Regions from separate parts of the Enterobacter adelaidei genome, predicted to be linked through region 2. Evidence: predicted binding sites of a transcription regulator. Region 2 holds the regulator's gene; each other region holds the start of a gene.
The links. The regulator PurR, encoded in region 2, represses purine synthesis genes. The targets are predictions, from matches to a motif close to CANGCAAACGTTTGCNTG.

Region 1 (5,341 bases), 880 kb from region 2:
TTCGGTGATTTCAATAATTTCGTGAATATGGTGGGTCGCACGTGGCTCACTGTCCGGGCGCTGAATATTTAATGCATCAAAGTCTTTGTGCATTTCAACGATCATGCGATCCACCAGCGCCACAAAGCTCTCGCCATTTTCATTAGCGCGTTTAATGATTTTGTCGTCAATGTCGGTGATGTTGCGCACGTACTTCAGGTTGTACCCCAGAAAACGCAGGTAGCGCGAAACAACATCGAAGGCGACAAAGGTACGGCCATGGCCAATATGACAGAGATCGTAAACCGTAATACCACACACGTACATGCCGACTTCCCCGGCATGGATAGGTTTAAATTCCTCTTTTTGGCGCGTCATTGTATTAAAGATTTTTAACATCGAAGATTCCATGTAAACACGTGTGTGGGTTGTTTGTTCCCTATAATACCCATAATTCGGAATAGGATCAGCACACAATGCAAGGTGATCGCGTCCTGTGGTTATGCTATAACAAGCCCCTATATGTGACCCGAACACGGGTTGACGCACCACAATAACGGAACAGGATGCAAAAATGGTTACTTTCCACACTAATCATGGCGATATCGTAATCAAAACCTTTGATGACAAAGCGCCTGAAACAGTTAAAAACTTCCTGGACTACTGCCGCGAAGGTTTCTACAACAACACCATTTTCCACCGCGTGATCAACGGCTTTATGATCCAGGGCGGCGGTTTTGAACCTGGCATGCACCAGAAAGAGACCAAAGAAGCGATCAAAAACGAAGCGAACAACGGTCTGAAAAACACCCGTGGCACGCTGGCGATGGCCCGTACTCAGGCGCCTCACTCTGCGACTGCCCAGTTCTTCATCAACGTGGCCGACAACGACTTCCTGAACTTCTCTGGCGAAAGCCTGCAGGGTTGGGGCTACTGCGTATTCGCAGAAGTGGTTGAAGGTATGGACGTGGTTGATAAGATCAAAGCCGTCTCTACTGGCCGCAGCGGCATGCACCAGGACGTTCCTAAAGAAGACGTAGTGATTACCAGCGTGACCGTCAGCGAGTAATTGGTGGCGACACTCTTTATTGCGGATTTGCATCTGCAAACAGAAGAACCGGCGATCACCGCCGGTTTTCTGCGTTTTTTACGCGGTGAAGCAAAAAGCGCCGACGCGCTGTACATTCTGGGCGACCTGTTCGAAGCCTGGATTGGCGACGACGACCCTAACCCGCTGCACCGGGAAATGGCTGCTGCCATTAAAGCGCTGGTGGATTCCGGCGTTCCCTGCTACTTCATCCATGGCAACCGTGATTTCCTGCTCGGCAAGCGCTACGCCCGCGAAAGCGGCATGAAGCTGCTGCCGGAAGAGCAGGTGCTCGACCTCTATGGCCGCAGGGTCCTGATCATGCACGGCGACACGCTCTGCACCGACGATACCGGTTATCAGGCCTTCCGCGCCAAAGTCCACACCCCGTGGATCCAAAAAGTGTTCCTGGCCCTGCCGCTGTTTATCCGCAACCGTATCGCTGCCAGAATGCGCGCGGGCAGTAAAGCCGCCAACAGCAGCAAATCCATGACCATCATGGACGTGAACCCGCAGGCGGTCGTGAACGTGATGGAAAAGCATCGCGTCCAGTGGCTGATCCACGGTCATACCCATCGCCCTGATGTCCACACGGTGGTCGCCAACGGCGAACCTGCCCACCGCGTCGTACTGGGTGCCTGGCACAGTGAAGGCTCCATGGTCAAAGTAACACCAGAGAGTGTAGAGCTGATCGCTTTTCCGTTTTAACCCCTCAAATATCATTCTATTTTTTTGAATAACATTGGCAAATTGTTCCGATTTTAATCAGCCCATGGTTAGCCTAATATTTATCACATCAGGGCAACACGCCCTATCCCAGATAAATTACTTCAGGAATACGACCATGAAATCTATCAAAACTTTCGTTGCAGTTGCCGCTCTTTCTATGATCTCTTTTGGTTCTTTCGCTCAGAGCGTCAGCGCGAGTGCTTCTACCCTCGACCGCGCAGAAGCGAAAATCGCCGCTCAGGCTGCTGAACAAGGTGCGTCTTACAAAATCACCAGCGCACAGGTTAACAACCGCGTATACATGACCGCAGAACTGACCAAATAAAGACACCTGATTGATGAAAACAGACCGCCAGATAGCGGTCTGTTTTGTTATGTCCTGGCGGTCACAACGGCTCAAGTTTTAACCGCGCAACCGTTTTCCTTCCCCGTATTACATGCTATTCTCTGTGCCCTCGAAAGCAGTGTGTTTCGCACCACAGGAGTTTTAAGACGCATGTCTTCCCGCAATAATCCGGCGCGTGTCGCCATCGTGATGGGGTCCAAAAGCGACTGGGCTACCATGCAGTTCGCCGCCGAAATCTTTGAAATCCTGAATGTTCCGCACCACGTTGAAGTGGTTTCCGCACACCGTACACCGGACAAACTGTTCAGCTTCGCCGAAGGCGCTGAAGAGAACGGTTATGAGGTGATCATTGCCGGTGCGGGCGGCGCAGCACATCTGCCAGGCATGATTGCCGCCAAAACGCTGGTCCCCGTTCTGGGCGTACCGGTACAAAGCGCTGCGTTGAGCGGTGTCGATAGCCTCTATTCCATCGTGCAGATGCCGCGGGGTATTCCGGTCGGCACGCTGGCGATTGGTAAAGCGGGTGCTGCAAATGCTGCCCTGCTGGCTGCACAGATCCTGGCGACGCATGATAAAGACTTACATCAGCGTCTGGCTGACTGGCGTAAAGCACAGACCGACGAGGTGCTGGACAATCCGGATCCACGGGGTGCGGCATGAAGCAGGTTTGCGTCCTCGGTAACGGTCAGTTGGGCCGTATGCTGCGCCAGGCGGGTGAACCGCTGGGTATTTCCGTCTGGCCCGTCGGGCTGGATGCTGAACCTGAAGCGGTACCGTTCCACCAGAGCGTGATCACCGCCGAGATCGAACGCTGGCCGGAAACGGCGCTGACTCGCGAACTGGCGCGTCATAACGCCTTTGTTAACCGCGATGTTTTCCCGATTATTGCCGACCGCCTGACGCAAAAGCAGCTGTTCGACAAGCTCGGTCTGCCGACCGCACCGTGGCAGCTCCTGTCGGATAAAAGCGAGTGGAATGATGTTTTCGCGATGCTGGGCGAACTGGCCATCGTGAAGCGCCGCGTGGGCGGTTACGATGGCCGCGGTCAGTGGCGCCTGCGTGCATATGAAACGGCAGAACTGCCGGATGATTGCTACGGCGAGTGTATCGTTGAGCAAGGTATCAACTTTAGCGGCGAAGTGTCGCTGGTCGGCGCGCGCGGGCACGATGGACACACTGTGTTTTATCCGCTGACGCATAACCTGCATCAGGACGGCATTCTGCGCACCAGCGTGGCGTTTCCGCAGGCCAGTGCGGAACAACAGGCACAGGCGGAAGACATGCTATCTGCCATCATGCACGAACTGGGCTACGTCGGCGTAATGGCGATGGAGTGCTTTATCACCCCGTCCGGTCTGCTGATCAACGAGCTTGCGCCGCGCGTTCACAACAGCGGCCACTGGACGCAAAATGGCGCGTCCATCAGCCAGTTCGAACTGCACCTGCGCGCCATCACTGAGCTGCCTCTGCCGCAGCCGGTGGTGAATAGCCCGTCGGTGATGATCAACCTGATCGGCACCGATCTGAACTACGACTGGCTGAAGCTGCCGCTGGTACACCTGCACTGGTATGACAAAGAGGTTCGCCCGGGTCGTAAGGTCGGTCACCTGAACCTGAACGACACCGACACGGGCCGTCTGAGCGCCACCCTCGAAGCCATCATCCCTCTTCTGCCGCCGGAATACGCGAGCGGTATCGTCTGGGCACAGTCTAAGATCAAGTAACACACCTGCGCCGGGGAGTTGACCTTCCCCTTCCCCGGCGTACAATTCCCGCCCATTGCTGCTGAGTTTTCTTCTGGAATAACCATGAACGATGGAACGGACTATCGCGCGATCCTCGCGTCCGATACCCCTTTAATCGACGTTCGCGCGCCGATTGAATTTGCCCAGGGTGCGATGCCCGCCGCCATTAACCTGCCGTTGATGAATGACGACGAACGCGCCGCCGTCGGCACCTGCTATAAACGCCAGGGCCCCGAGGCCGCGCTGGCGCTCGGCCATAGTTTGGTGAACGGCGCCACGCGTGAGGCACGGATCAACGCCTGGCGGGAGGCCAGCCTTGCCCATCCTGAGGGCTATCTCTGCTGCGCACGCGGCGGCCAGCGTTCGCACATCTCACAGGCATGGCTGAAAGAGGCGGGTGTCGACTACCCGCTGATCCGCTGCGGCTATAAAGCCTTGCGTCAGACGGCGATTCAGGTCACAACCGAGCAGTCACAAAAACCGATGGTACTTATCGGTGGCTGTACCGGCAGCGGTAAAACCCTGCTGGTTAAGCAACATGTCCAGGGCATTGATCTGGAAGGGCTGGCGCGCCATCGCGGTTCATCGTTTGGCCGCACGCTCACGCCGCAGCTTTCCCAGGCCAGCTTTGAAAATCACCTTGCGGTTGAGCTATTAAAAAAAGACGCTGCACGCTGGGTGCTGGAAGATGAAGGTCGGATGATTGGTTCCAACCACCTGCCGGAGTGCCTGCGCGACCGTATGGTTGAAGCCCCTATCGTTGTCGTCGACGACCCATTTGATATCCGTCTTGAGCGCCTGCGAGAAGAGTATTTCGACCATATGTGGGCAGATTTTTCTGCGGCTTACGGTGATGAAGCAGGCTGGAAAGAGTACAGCGAGTATCTGCACCACGGCCTGTTCGCCATTCGCCGCCGTCTGGGGCTGCAGCGGTATGCAGAATTCACCGCGCTGTTAGATTCCGCACTGCTGGAACAACAACGCTCTGGCAGCACTGACGCGCACTTCCGCTGGCTTGCCCCGTTGCTGAATGATTATTACGACCCGATGTACAGCTATCAGCTTGGAAAGAAAGCGGAAAAGATTGTCTATCGCGGAACGTTCGAAGAAATTGCTGAGTGGCTTGATCGCTGAAAAATAAAGCCGGGTGACGAGGCAAAAGCAAAACGGCAACCAGAGTTGCCGTTTTTAATGTTTGTTCCCTCTCCCTGTGGGAGAGGGTCAGGGTGAGGGCATCAGGCAGCACCCTACAAAACGACTTAGAAGTCGTAACGCAGACGGACCAGGTTCATATCGCCCAGATCGTCGGTGCTGGAGGTGAATACGTGTTCGTAATCAACGCGGAAACCATAATCCAGCTGGAAGCTGATACCCACACCGTTGTCGATGCGCTGGTAGTTACGGCCGTTCACGTACTCGATGCGATCGCCCATGAAGTAAGGCTGGATGGATTTA
Region 2 (5,341 bases):
GCGAAGAACTTCGCCGCATAAGAGACACGCAGAAGGGTTCGCCCTTCTGCGTTTTTTTGCTTATTCAGCAGCGCAGGCTGTTTCTGGCTGCTTACGACCGGACATCATCACCAACAGCAGACCAAGCGCGGCAATAATCGCCCCCATCACCGGTACAAAACTGTATCCCAGCCCCCCGGAAATAACCGCGCCACCGGCGGCTGCACCGAGCGCATTACCGAGATTGAACGCGCCAATATTCACTGAAGACGAAAGACCCGGCGCCTCATGGGCGACCCGCATCACGCGCATTTGCAGCGGTGGAACCACAGCAAAGGTGGCAGCTCCCCAGACGACCATCGCAATGGCTGCTCCGAACTCATTACGTGCCAGCCACGGAATAGCAATCATGATGACAATCAGCAGGGTTAAGAAGCCCTTCAACGTCCCGCTCACGGAACGGTCGGCAAATTTCCCACCCAGATAGTTACCAATCGAGAAGCCCACGCCAATCAACACCAGCATCGCAGTGATAAAGATCGGTGTCGCGTGAGTGATGTCGTGAAGCACGGGAGAAATGTAGGTATAGAGGGTAAACATCGCCCCTGCCCCCAACACGGTCGTCAGCAATGCCGAGAGCACCTGCGGGCGTACCAGCACAGACAACTCTTTGCGCACGTCAGGACGTTCCCCCGCGCTGCCTTTCGGCAGGGAGAAGAACAGTGCCACCATCGCGATCACACCGAGACCGGCCGTCGCCAGGAAAGACATACGCCAGCCGATCGCTTCACCCAGCCAGGTTGCCGCAGGCACCCCGCCGATGTTGGCAATCGTTAGTCCCATAAACATGGTTGCCACGGCACTCGCCTGCTTGTGTTTTGGCACCACGCTTGCGGCAACAACCGACCCCAGCCCAAAGAACGCGCCGTGGTTAAGGCTGGTCAGAATGCGTGACAGCATCAATGTGGTGTAGTCCGGCGAAATGGCGGAAAGCACGTTGCCCAGTGTGAAAATCGCCATCAGGAAAATCAGCGCATTGCGGCGCGCGCGATGCGAAAGCAGAAGCGTCATCAGCGGCGCCCCGACCATCACGCCGATAGCGTAGGCGCTGATTAACATCCCTGCGGCAGGGATCGAGACATCCACGCCTCTGGCAATAACAGGCAGTAAACCCATCGGGGAGAATTCAGTGGTGCCAATCCCAAAAGCGCCAATCGCCAGGGCCAGCAGGGGAAAATTGATTTTCATACGTCAACTCCGGATGCCGTGTCATGAGGTGACACAGAACAAAGAAGCGGAAAGCATGACATCAATCACAAAAAATGAGAAGTTAACAAAACGGCAAAAGATTTTTGCCAGAGAAGTAACAATCCGGGGAATCGGGAGGGAGAAAGCTCTCCCTCCACGTAAATCAGTGCAGTGCGGCCGTCAGACCCGCTGCGACAATCAAAGCCAGCACAATAACGGTGGTGAACAGCGAAAACTTCAGATCGGAACTCATCAATTTTTCTCCTTTGAATCCCCCCACGAAAAGTGAGCTTGCTCATTTTTGCACAATTTACGTCAAAAATCTTCCTGGATTTAAACGGATAACCACTTTACCTCTTCCCCTTTTCATCAAGATAGGACAAAATTCCACGCTAAATTTATTAGCGTACCGGCCATTGACCCCCTCCTGACGTCCTGTGTCGTTTTCCCGGCGTGTCGCAATTCAAAATTGCGTGATAAGGGTGAGAGAAGGCAAACGTTTACCTTCAAGTTTTTCAGGAGTTTAGGATATGGTCTGGAGTGACATTTAATGGCAACAATTAAAGATGTAGCAAAACGCGCAAACGTTTCCACTACAACCGTATCACATGTAATTAACAAAACCCGCTTTGTGGCGGAAGAGACGCGCAACGCCGTCTGGGCAGCGATCAAAGAGCTGCACTATTCGCCAAGTGCGGTTGCGCGTAGCCTCAAGGTTAATCACACCAAGTCTATTGGTTTGCTGGCGACCAGCAGTGAAGCGGCCTATTTTGCCGAGATCATTGAAGCGGTTGAGAAAAACTGTTTTCAAAAAGGCTATACCCTGATTCTGGGCAACGCGTGGAACAGCATTGAAAAACAGCGCGCCTACCTGTCGATGATGGCGCAAAAGCGCGTGGATGGCCTGCTGGTGATGTGTTCCGAGTACCCGGAATCTGTGTTGTCGATGCTGGAAGAGTATCGCCATATCCCAATGGTGGTGATGGACTGGGGTGAAGCCCGCGCGGACTTCACCGATTCCGTTATCGATAACGCCTTTGAAGGCGGTTATATGGCGGGTCGTTATCTGATAGAACGCGGTCACCGCGAGATCGGCGTGATCCCGGGTCCACTGGAGCGCAATACCGGTGCAGGTCGTCTGGCTGGGTTTATGAAAGCGATGGAAGAAGCGCTGATCACCGTGCCGGAAAACTGGATCGTGCAGGGCGACTTCGAACCGGAGTCGGGCTACCGCGCGATGCAGCAGATCGTCTCCCAGCAGCATCGTCCGACCGCCGTTTTCTGCGGGGGCGACATCATGGCAATGGGTGCCCTCTGTGCTGCCGATGAGCTGGGTCTGCGTGTACCGCAGGATATTTCTGTGATCGGGTATGACAACGTGCGTAACGCGCGCTTCTTTACGCCGGCCTTAACGACCATTCACCAGCCGAAAGACTCACTGGGTGAAACCGCCTTCAATATGCTGATGGACAGGATCGTCAACAAACGTGAAGAGTCGCAGTCCATTGAAGTTCACCCGCGTCTTATTGAACGCCGCTCCGTTGCGGATGGTCCGTTCCGCGACTACCGCCGGTAATCTCTTCACGGGGCCAGTTAAGCTGGCTCCCGTAACCATTCCCGGTTTAGCGTTTCGCTGTCTCCCAGATAATCCAGCAGCCAGGCCATCGCTGGCGAGACATCATTTTGTTGCCAGGTGAGGCAGCAGGCCGCATCCGGGAACGGGTTCTCCAGTGTCAGTTCAACCCACTCTCCGGTGTCAATTCGCGGCCGCGCAAAATGAACGGGCACCATCGCAACGCACAAGCCAGCACTGAGGCACGTCGCCGACGATTCCCAGTCGGGTGCAACCACCCGCCGCTGGTTGTCCAGAAGCCAGGTGATACGCTTGGGTAATGAACGGGACGTATCCTCCAGTACCAGAGACGGCCAGTTGCGTAGCGTATCGTCGCTCAAGGGGCCTTCCAGAGCCGCCAGCGGATGATCGCTTGCCACCACGCATTTCCAGCTCAGCATCCCCATATCGCGAAACGCATAACGTCCCCCAACCGGAATCGCCTGCGTGGCCCCGATCGCCATCTCTGCCCTGCCGTCCGCCAGCGCATCCCAGACGCCGTTAAACACTTCCTGCGACACCCGCAATTCGACGTCAGAAAAATGACGATAGAAGTCGACAATCATTTGCCGGGTACGCTCGGGTTTGACGATATTATCCACCGCGATGGAAAGATGCCCCCGCCAGCCGTTAGCGATCTGCTGACACTGTTCGCGGGTGATCTGCATTTTTTTGATGACAGAACGTCCTTCTTTCAAAAACCACGCGCCGGCGGGCGTTAATTCCACATCACGATGTCGCCGTTCAAACAGCGGAACCGCCAGCCACTCCTCCAGCTGACGTACTGTATAGCTGATAGCTGAAGGCACGCGGTGTAACTCCTGCGCCGCTCCACTGAAACTGCCGTTACGCGCGACAGCATCGACCACTTCAAGAGAATAATCTGACCACATTTTCTGCCTGCAAAAAATTTGAATGCACACGCCAAATATTAGCGTTTCACAAGCGGCTTTGCACTCCCTACACTCAGCGCCAATGTATACCTGCCTCCTCAGGAGAATAAAACAATGCAACCCAGGAAAGGTTTTTTAGTCTGGCTCGGCGGCTTAAGCGTGCTGGGCTTTTTGGCCACTGATATGTACCTGCCGGCTTTCGCCGCCATGCAGGAAGATTTGCAAACCCCTGCAGCGGCCATCAGCGCCAGCCTGAGTTTGTTCCTCGCCGGTTTCGCCTTCGCGCAGCTACTTTGGGGGCCGCTATCAGATCGTTTTGGCCGTAAACCAGTACTGTTGCTGGGACTTGGCATTTTTGCCGTCGGCTGTCTGGGTATGTTATGGGTACGCGATGCGACCTGGCTGCTGGTGCTGCGCTTTGTGCAGGCCGTCGGCGTCTGTGCAGCAGCGGTGACCTGGCAGGCCCTTGTTACCGACTACTACCCAGCCAACCGCACCAACCGGATTTTCGCCACCATTATGCCGCTGGTAGGGCTTTCACCTGCCCTCGCCCCGCTGCTGGGCAGCTGGATCCTGGTGCATTTCGAGTGGCAGGCTATCTTTGCCACGTTGTTTGCCATCACACTGGTACTTATGCTGCCGGCATTCGCGCTCAAACCAGCGCATAAAAAAGAGGCACATGCGGATGCGAAGCCCATTACCTTTACCTCTTTGCTGAGTGCCAAAGCGTATCGCGGTAATGTCCTGATTTATGCCGCCTGCTCGGCGAGCTTCTTCGCGTGGCTGACCGGTTCGCCATTTATTCTGCACGATATGGGGTACAGCCCAGCGGCGATCGGCCTGAGCTATGTCCCGCAAACCATCGCATTCCTGGTGGGTGGGTACGGCTGTCGTGCGGCGCTGCAGAAATGGGAAGGTCAGCAGATGCTGCCGTGGCTGCTGGTGCTGTATGCATTGAGCGTTATCGGGACATGGGCCGTTGGTTTTATCCCTGGCACCGGTCTGGTAGAAATTTTAATGCCATTCTGCGTGATGGCCGTCGCTAACGGGGCAATCTACCCTATCGTTGTGGCGCAGGCATTACGTCCGTTCCCGCAGGCGACGGGTCGCGCGGCTGCGCTGCAGAACACCCTGCAGTTGGGTCTGTGCTTCCTGGCAAGCCTGGTGGTCTCTGCGCTGATTGCCACACCGCTCCTGACCACCACTACCGTGATGCTGGTGACCGTTGTGCTGGCCTTTGTGGGCTACCGTATGCAGGCTTCCGCACAGCGTGAGCTGAATAACAGCACGCCGGTTGAAACATCGCATGCGTAATCGCGCCGGAAATTATGTTAACTCCCAGTGATTAGGTTGCTAAGAATTTTTTATTGAATCACCAAATTTTGCGGCCTATACTAAATTTGGTTCGATTAAATACGATAAATATTAAGTGTTAACGGGAGCCGGAGTGCTCCCGTTTTACCATGGAAGGCATTTCGGCAAGGGTTATCTCCCTTCCTCTGTTCTACGTCGGATATTAGCCTCGCGGTATTTACCGTGAGATTTCTCACAAACCAAAAAAAGCGTCTACGCTGTTTGAAGGTTCTGATCACACAGGGTGATGGAGAAG
Region 3 (5,341 bases), 1.5 Mb from region 2:
GCGTTGACCATCGTGACCGGAAAAGTGATGCTCTATCTGTTAGGCTATTTAGTAGCGGTGATAGCCGGGTTCCTGTTTACCTGGCTGTTAGGATTCAACGATCCAGAGGAGTAAAGTTTGGCAAATCACGAGCGTCGCGTTGTCTTTTTCGACCTGGATGGAACGCTGCATCAGCAGGATATGTTTGGTACGTTTATGCGCTACCTGTTGCGGCGTCAGCCTCTGAATGCACTGCTCGTATTACCGCTCTTACCCGTGATTGGCATCGCGTTGCTGGTGAAAGGCCGGGCAGCGCGATGGCCGATGAGTCTGCTGCTGTGGGGATGCACGTTTGGCCACAGTGAATCGCGACTCAAACAGCTCGAACAGGATTTTGCACACTGGTTTCGCGGTCATGTCGCCGCGTTTCCTGTCGTTCAGGCGCGTCTCACCAGCTATCTCGATGCGAACGATGCCGATATCTGGCTGATTACCGGTTCACCGCAGACGCTGGTTGAGCAGGTCTATTTTGATACCCCATGGCTCCCCAGGGTGAATCTTATCGCCACACAGATTGCTCGCGGTTATGGCGGTTGGGTGCTCACCCTGCGTTGCCTGGGACATGAAAAAGTGGTGCAACTGGAGAAACGCATCGGTACACCGCTGCGTCTTTACAGCGGCTACAGTGACAGTAAACAGGACAATCCGCTGCTCTATTTTTGCCAGCATCGCTGGCGCGTCACGCCGTCAGGGGAACTTCAGCAACTCGAATAGTCTTCTCTCTGGAGGGTGTGTATAATGCCGCCCGCTTTTAGACCGGAGTATCAACCCTTGTCCAATCCTGAACACAATCATGAATACTGGATGCGCCACGCGCTCACGCTGGCTCAACGTGCCTGGGAAGAGGGCGAGGTCCCCGTGGGTGCCGTGCTGGTTTACAACAACCAGGTGATTGGAGAAGGCTGGAATCGCCCGATTGGCCGTCACGATCCCACTGCTCACGCCGAAATCATGGCGCTTCGACAAGGTGGGCTGGTGTTGCAAAACTATCGCCTGCTCGACACCACGCTGTACGTGACGCTTGAACCCTGCGTGATGTGTTCTGGTGCGATGGTACACAGCCGTATTGGCACGCTTGTCTTTGGCGCGCGGGATGAAAAAACCGGCGCTGCCGGCTCACTGATGGATGTTCTGGGACACCCGGGGATGAATCATCAGGTTAAGACTATCGGCGGGGTGCTTGCACCAGAGTGTTCGGGGCTACTAAGTGATTTCTTTCGAATGCGCCGGCAGCAGAAAAAGCAACAAAAGGCAGAATTGAAGTTGTCGAACGATTAAGTTCATCCGGTGCCACAACCGGGTAACTTTGAGCCAGTTGTTTTGCCTCTGCCGCTTCTTTCTCTTTCTCCAGCAGGTATCCTACCAGGCTTATCTGATATTTACGGATATTTTCCACATAGGCGTAAGCCTCATGTCCGCGTGCGTAGCCATATGTCAGCTTGTTGTACCAGGGTTTCTGGCTCAGCAGTGGCAACCGCTGTTTAACGTCTGACCAGCTGTCCGGGTTACCTTTCGTCTTCGCCGTCAGCGCTCGCGCATCAAGCATATGCGCATAACCCATGTTGTAGGCGGCCAGCGCGAACCAGATCCGCTCTTCTTCCGGCACTGTTTCCGGTACCTTGGCCATCATATCCTGCAGGTAGCGTGCACCACCGCTGATGCTCTGTTCGGCATCGGTACGGTCATTCACACCCAGGCTCAGGGCGGTATTTTTGGTTAGCATCATTAAACCGCGTACGCCCGTGGGCGACGTGGCCTGGGTATCCCAGTGAGATTCCTGATAGGAGATAGCCGCCAGCAGTTTCCAGTCAATTTCCTGGGCGTATTTTTCGAACAATGGCTGCAGATCCGGCAAGACACCGTCTATCGCGCGCAGGAAGCTGCGGGTGTCGACATAGTCAAAGTCGTCACCGTGACCGAGATACTTCTCCTCCAGACGCGCCAGGGTACCGTCTTCATTGATGGTATTGAAGAAATCGAGCATCGCCGCAGAGACGGTCTGATCGTCGTCGAGCTGGGTAAACCAGGTAACGGGTTGTTCATCTGTCACGTCCAGCGCTACGGCGATCTCAGGGTGAACGCGCTGGAAAAGACTGATCGCAACCGAATCAGCGATGGTATAGGGCAGTTTCTGATTTTTAACCTGTTCCAGCAGTTCCGTAGTGCCGAGTTTGGGATCGACTGTCCAGCTCAGGTCCGGGTATTTCTTCTCCTTGAGCTCACGCAGATCGTCAATCACCACATGGCCGGGGGCAATCGTCAGTTGTTGATCGTTAATGGTAGCAAGCGTGCGCGGGCGAACGCTTCCGACACGGTAGACCAGTTGCTGCGAAACGGAGTAGTAGGTCGGGCCTGGCTGATAGTTCTTGCTGCGCTCGCTGTTATACACCAGCCCGGCCGCGAGCATATCGGCATCGTCGTTATCGAGGTCATCAAACAACTGGTTGATATTCTGGCGGACGGTAATTTTAAGCTTTACGCCAAGATAATCGGCGAACTGTTGGGCCAGTTCGTAATCCAGACCAATAACTTTGCCGTTGATGTCGCTGTAGATCAGCGGAGAGTTTAGGGTACTGACGCGCAATTCCCCCCGCTCCTTTATGGCGGCGATACGGTTTTCGGCTTTGCCGAACCAGGGGATAGAAGGCCAGAGGGCCACTGCCAGCAGCAACGTCACAATGCCGATGAGCAGATAATTAATCTTTAATTTTTTCAATTAGTTAATTCTCTGCGACGCCGGTTGCCTCAGTCTGCTGTAGCCATGTTAATAATAAGGTTTGCCATTGAATGAGCGGCATTTTGCGTAAACTTGCGCCACTTGGCAACCCATTAGAGAGACAGGTCACATCTATTGTAAAACATCTGCGTAGATTTTATTTCGACGCAAACGGTTTCGTCGGCGCTCAGGATTCTCTATAATGACGCCCGTTTTCCCCCCTTGCGCACACTGTAAGCGCCCCGGCGCTTCGAAGACGAGAGACTTATGATGGAAATTCTGCGTGGTTCGCCTGCACTGTCTGCCTTCCGTATTAACAAACTGCTGGCACGTTTTCAGGCGGCCGACCTTCCGGTAAGCAATATTTACGCTGAGTATGTCCATTTTGCTGACCTGAATGCCCCCCTGAATGCAGAGGAGCGCGTACAGCTGGAACGCCTGCTCAAGTATGGCCCAAGTCTGAGCAGCCATACGCCAACCGGCAAACTGATCCTTGCGACACCGCGTCCGGGCACCATCTCCCCCTGGTCTTCCAAAGCCACCGACATCGCCCACAACTGTGGCCTGAGCCAGATTAACCGTCTGGAACGCGGCGTGGCGTACTATGTGGAAGCTTCCACTCTGAGCGAAGAACAGTGGCAGGCGGTTGCAGCTGAGCTTCATGACCGCATGATGGAGAGTGTTTTTGCCTCTCTCGATGACGCGCAGAAGCTATTCTCCCACCATCAGCCTGCGCCGGTACAGAGCGTGGATTTGCTGGGGCAGGGGCGCCAGGCACTGATTGACGCGAACCTGCGTCTTGGCCTGGCACTGGCAGAAGACGAAATTGATTATCTGCAGGATGCGTTTGTTAAGCTGAACCGCAATCCGAATGACATCGAACTCTATATGTTCGCGCAGGCCAACTCTGAACACTGTCGTCACAAGATTTTCAACGCTGACTGGGTTATCGACGGTGAACAGCAGCCGAAGTCGCTGTTCAAAATGATTAAAAACACCATGGAAAAAACCCCTGACCACGTGCTGTCTGCCTACAAAGACAACGCTGCGGTAATGGAAGGTTCCGAGGTGGGCCGCTTCTTCGCCGATCGCGAAGCAGGGCGCTATGACTTCCATCAGGAGCCCGCGCATATCCTGATGAAGGTCGAAACCCATAACCACCCGACGGCGATCTCCCCGTGGCCGGGTGCGGCGACCGGTTCCGGCGGTGAAATCCGTGATGAAGGCGCAACGGGCCGCGGTGCAAAACCAAAAGCCGGTCTGGTCGGTTTCTCCGTTTCCAACCTGCGCATCCCGGGTTTTGAACAGCCGTGGGAAGAAGATTTCGGTAAGCCAGAGCGCATTGTAACCGCGCTGGATATCATGACTGAAGGCCCGCTGGGCGGCGCGGCGTTTAACAACGAATTTGGTCGTCCGGCGCTGAACGGTTACTTCCGTACCTATGAAGAGAAAGTGGACAGCCACAACGGCGAAGAGCTGCGCGGCTACCACAAACCGATCATGCTGGCGGGCGGGATCGGCAACATTCGCGCCGATCACGTGCAGAAAGGCGAGATCGTCGTGGGTGCGAAACTGATCGTCCTCGGTGGCCCGGCAATGAACATCGGCCTGGGCGGCGGGGCGGCTTCTTCTATGACCTCTGGTCAGTCTGATGCGGATCTCGACTTTGCTTCCGTGCAGCGCGACAACCCGGAAATGGAGCGTCGTTGCCAGGAAGTGATCGACCGCTGCTGGCAGCTGGGCGAAGCTAACCCAATTCTGTTTATTCACGATGTGGGTGCGGGCGGTTTGTCTAACGCCATGCCGGAGTTGGTGAGCGACGGCGGTCGCGGTGGCCGTTTCAACCTGCGCGACATCCTGAGCGATGAGCCGGGTATGAGCCCGCTGGAAATCTGGTGTAACGAATCTCAGGAACGTTATGTTCTGGCCGTTGCAGCGGATCAATTACCGCTGTTTGACGAGCTGTGCCGCCGCGAGCGTGCGCCGTATGCCGTTATTGGTGAAGCGACCGAAGAGAAGCATCTCTCCTTAAGCGACACCCACTTTGACAACCAGCCGATCGATCTGCCGCTGGACGTTCTGCTCGGTAAAACGCCGAAGATGACCCGCGACGTTGAAACCCGTAAAGCGGCAGGAAAAGCGCTGGATCGTCAGGGCATTACCGTTGCGGAAGCGGTCAACCGCGTGCTGCACCTGCCGGCCGTGGCAGAGAAAACCTTCCTCGTGACCATCGGCGACCGTACCGTGACCGGTATGGTATCGCGCGATCAGATGGTCGGCCCGTGGCAGATCCCGGTCGCTAACTGCGCCGTGACCACCGCGAGCCTCGACAGCTACTACGGCGAAGCAATGGCGCTGGGCGAACGTACCCCGGTGGCGCTGCTGGACTTTGCGGCCTCTGCTCGTCTGGCCGTCGGTGAAGCGCTGACTAACATCGCTGCAACCCAGATTGGCGATATCAAACGTATCAAACTTTCTGCGAACTGGATGGCCGCTGCTGGTCACCCGGGTGAAGACGCAGGCTTGTATGAAGCGGTAAAAGCGGTGGGTGAAGAACTGTGCCCTGCGCTGGGTCTGACCATTCCG

Region 1: purE (5-(carboxyamino)imidazole ribonucleotide mutase) is a predicted target of PurR. The motif match lies at 2,204-2,221, and genes of this name have one in related genera.
Region 3: purL (phosphoribosylformylglycinamidine synthase) is a predicted target of PurR. The motif match lies at 2,920-2,937, and genes of this name have one in related genera.

What each region holds. Positions count from the first base shown of each region.
Region 1 is NZ_CP154353.1:1,067,377-1,072,717, reverse strand. Features, by position in the region: gene cysS (cysteine--tRNA ligase) at 1-378, opposite strand, end outside; gene ppiB (peptidylprolyl isomerase B) at 554-1,048, shown strand; gene lpxH (UDP-2,3-diacylglucosamine diphosphatase) at 1,052-1,774, shown strand; gene AAHF05_RS05205 (YdgH/BhsA/McbA-like domain containing protein) at 1,911-2,120, shown strand; gene purE (5-(carboxyamino)imidazole ribonucleotide mutase) at 2,292-2,801, shown strand; gene purK (5-(carboxyamino)imidazole ribonucleotide synthase) at 2,798-3,865, shown strand; gene mnmH (tRNA 2-selenouridine(34) synthase MnmH) at 3,950-5,020, shown strand; gene AAHF05_RS05185 (porin) at 5,146-5,341, opposite strand, start outside.
Region 2 is NZ_CP154353.1:1,947,780-1,953,120, reverse strand. Features, by position in the region: gene sodB (superoxide dismutase [Fe]) at 1-21, shown strand, start outside; gene AAHF05_RS09580 (MFS transporter) at 61-1,227, opposite strand; gene AAHF05_RS09575 (YnhF family membrane protein) at 1,391-1,480, opposite strand; gene purR (HTH-type transcriptional repressor PurR) at 1,778-2,803, shown strand; gene punR (DNA-binding transcriptional activator PunR) at 2,821-3,732, opposite strand; gene punC (purine nucleoside transporter PunC) at 3,847-5,046, shown strand.
Region 3 is NZ_CP154353.1:3,474,391-3,479,731, reverse strand. Features, by position in the region: gene AAHF05_RS16905 (PTS transporter subunit EIIC) at 1-114, shown strand, start outside; gene yfhb (phosphatidylglycerophosphatase C) at 118-753, shown strand; gene tadA (tRNA adenosine(34) deaminase TadA) at 778-1,317, shown strand; gene mltF (membrane-bound lytic murein transglycosylase MltF) at 1,205-2,755, opposite strand; gene purL (phosphoribosylformylglycinamidine synthase) at 3,023-5,341, shown strand, end outside.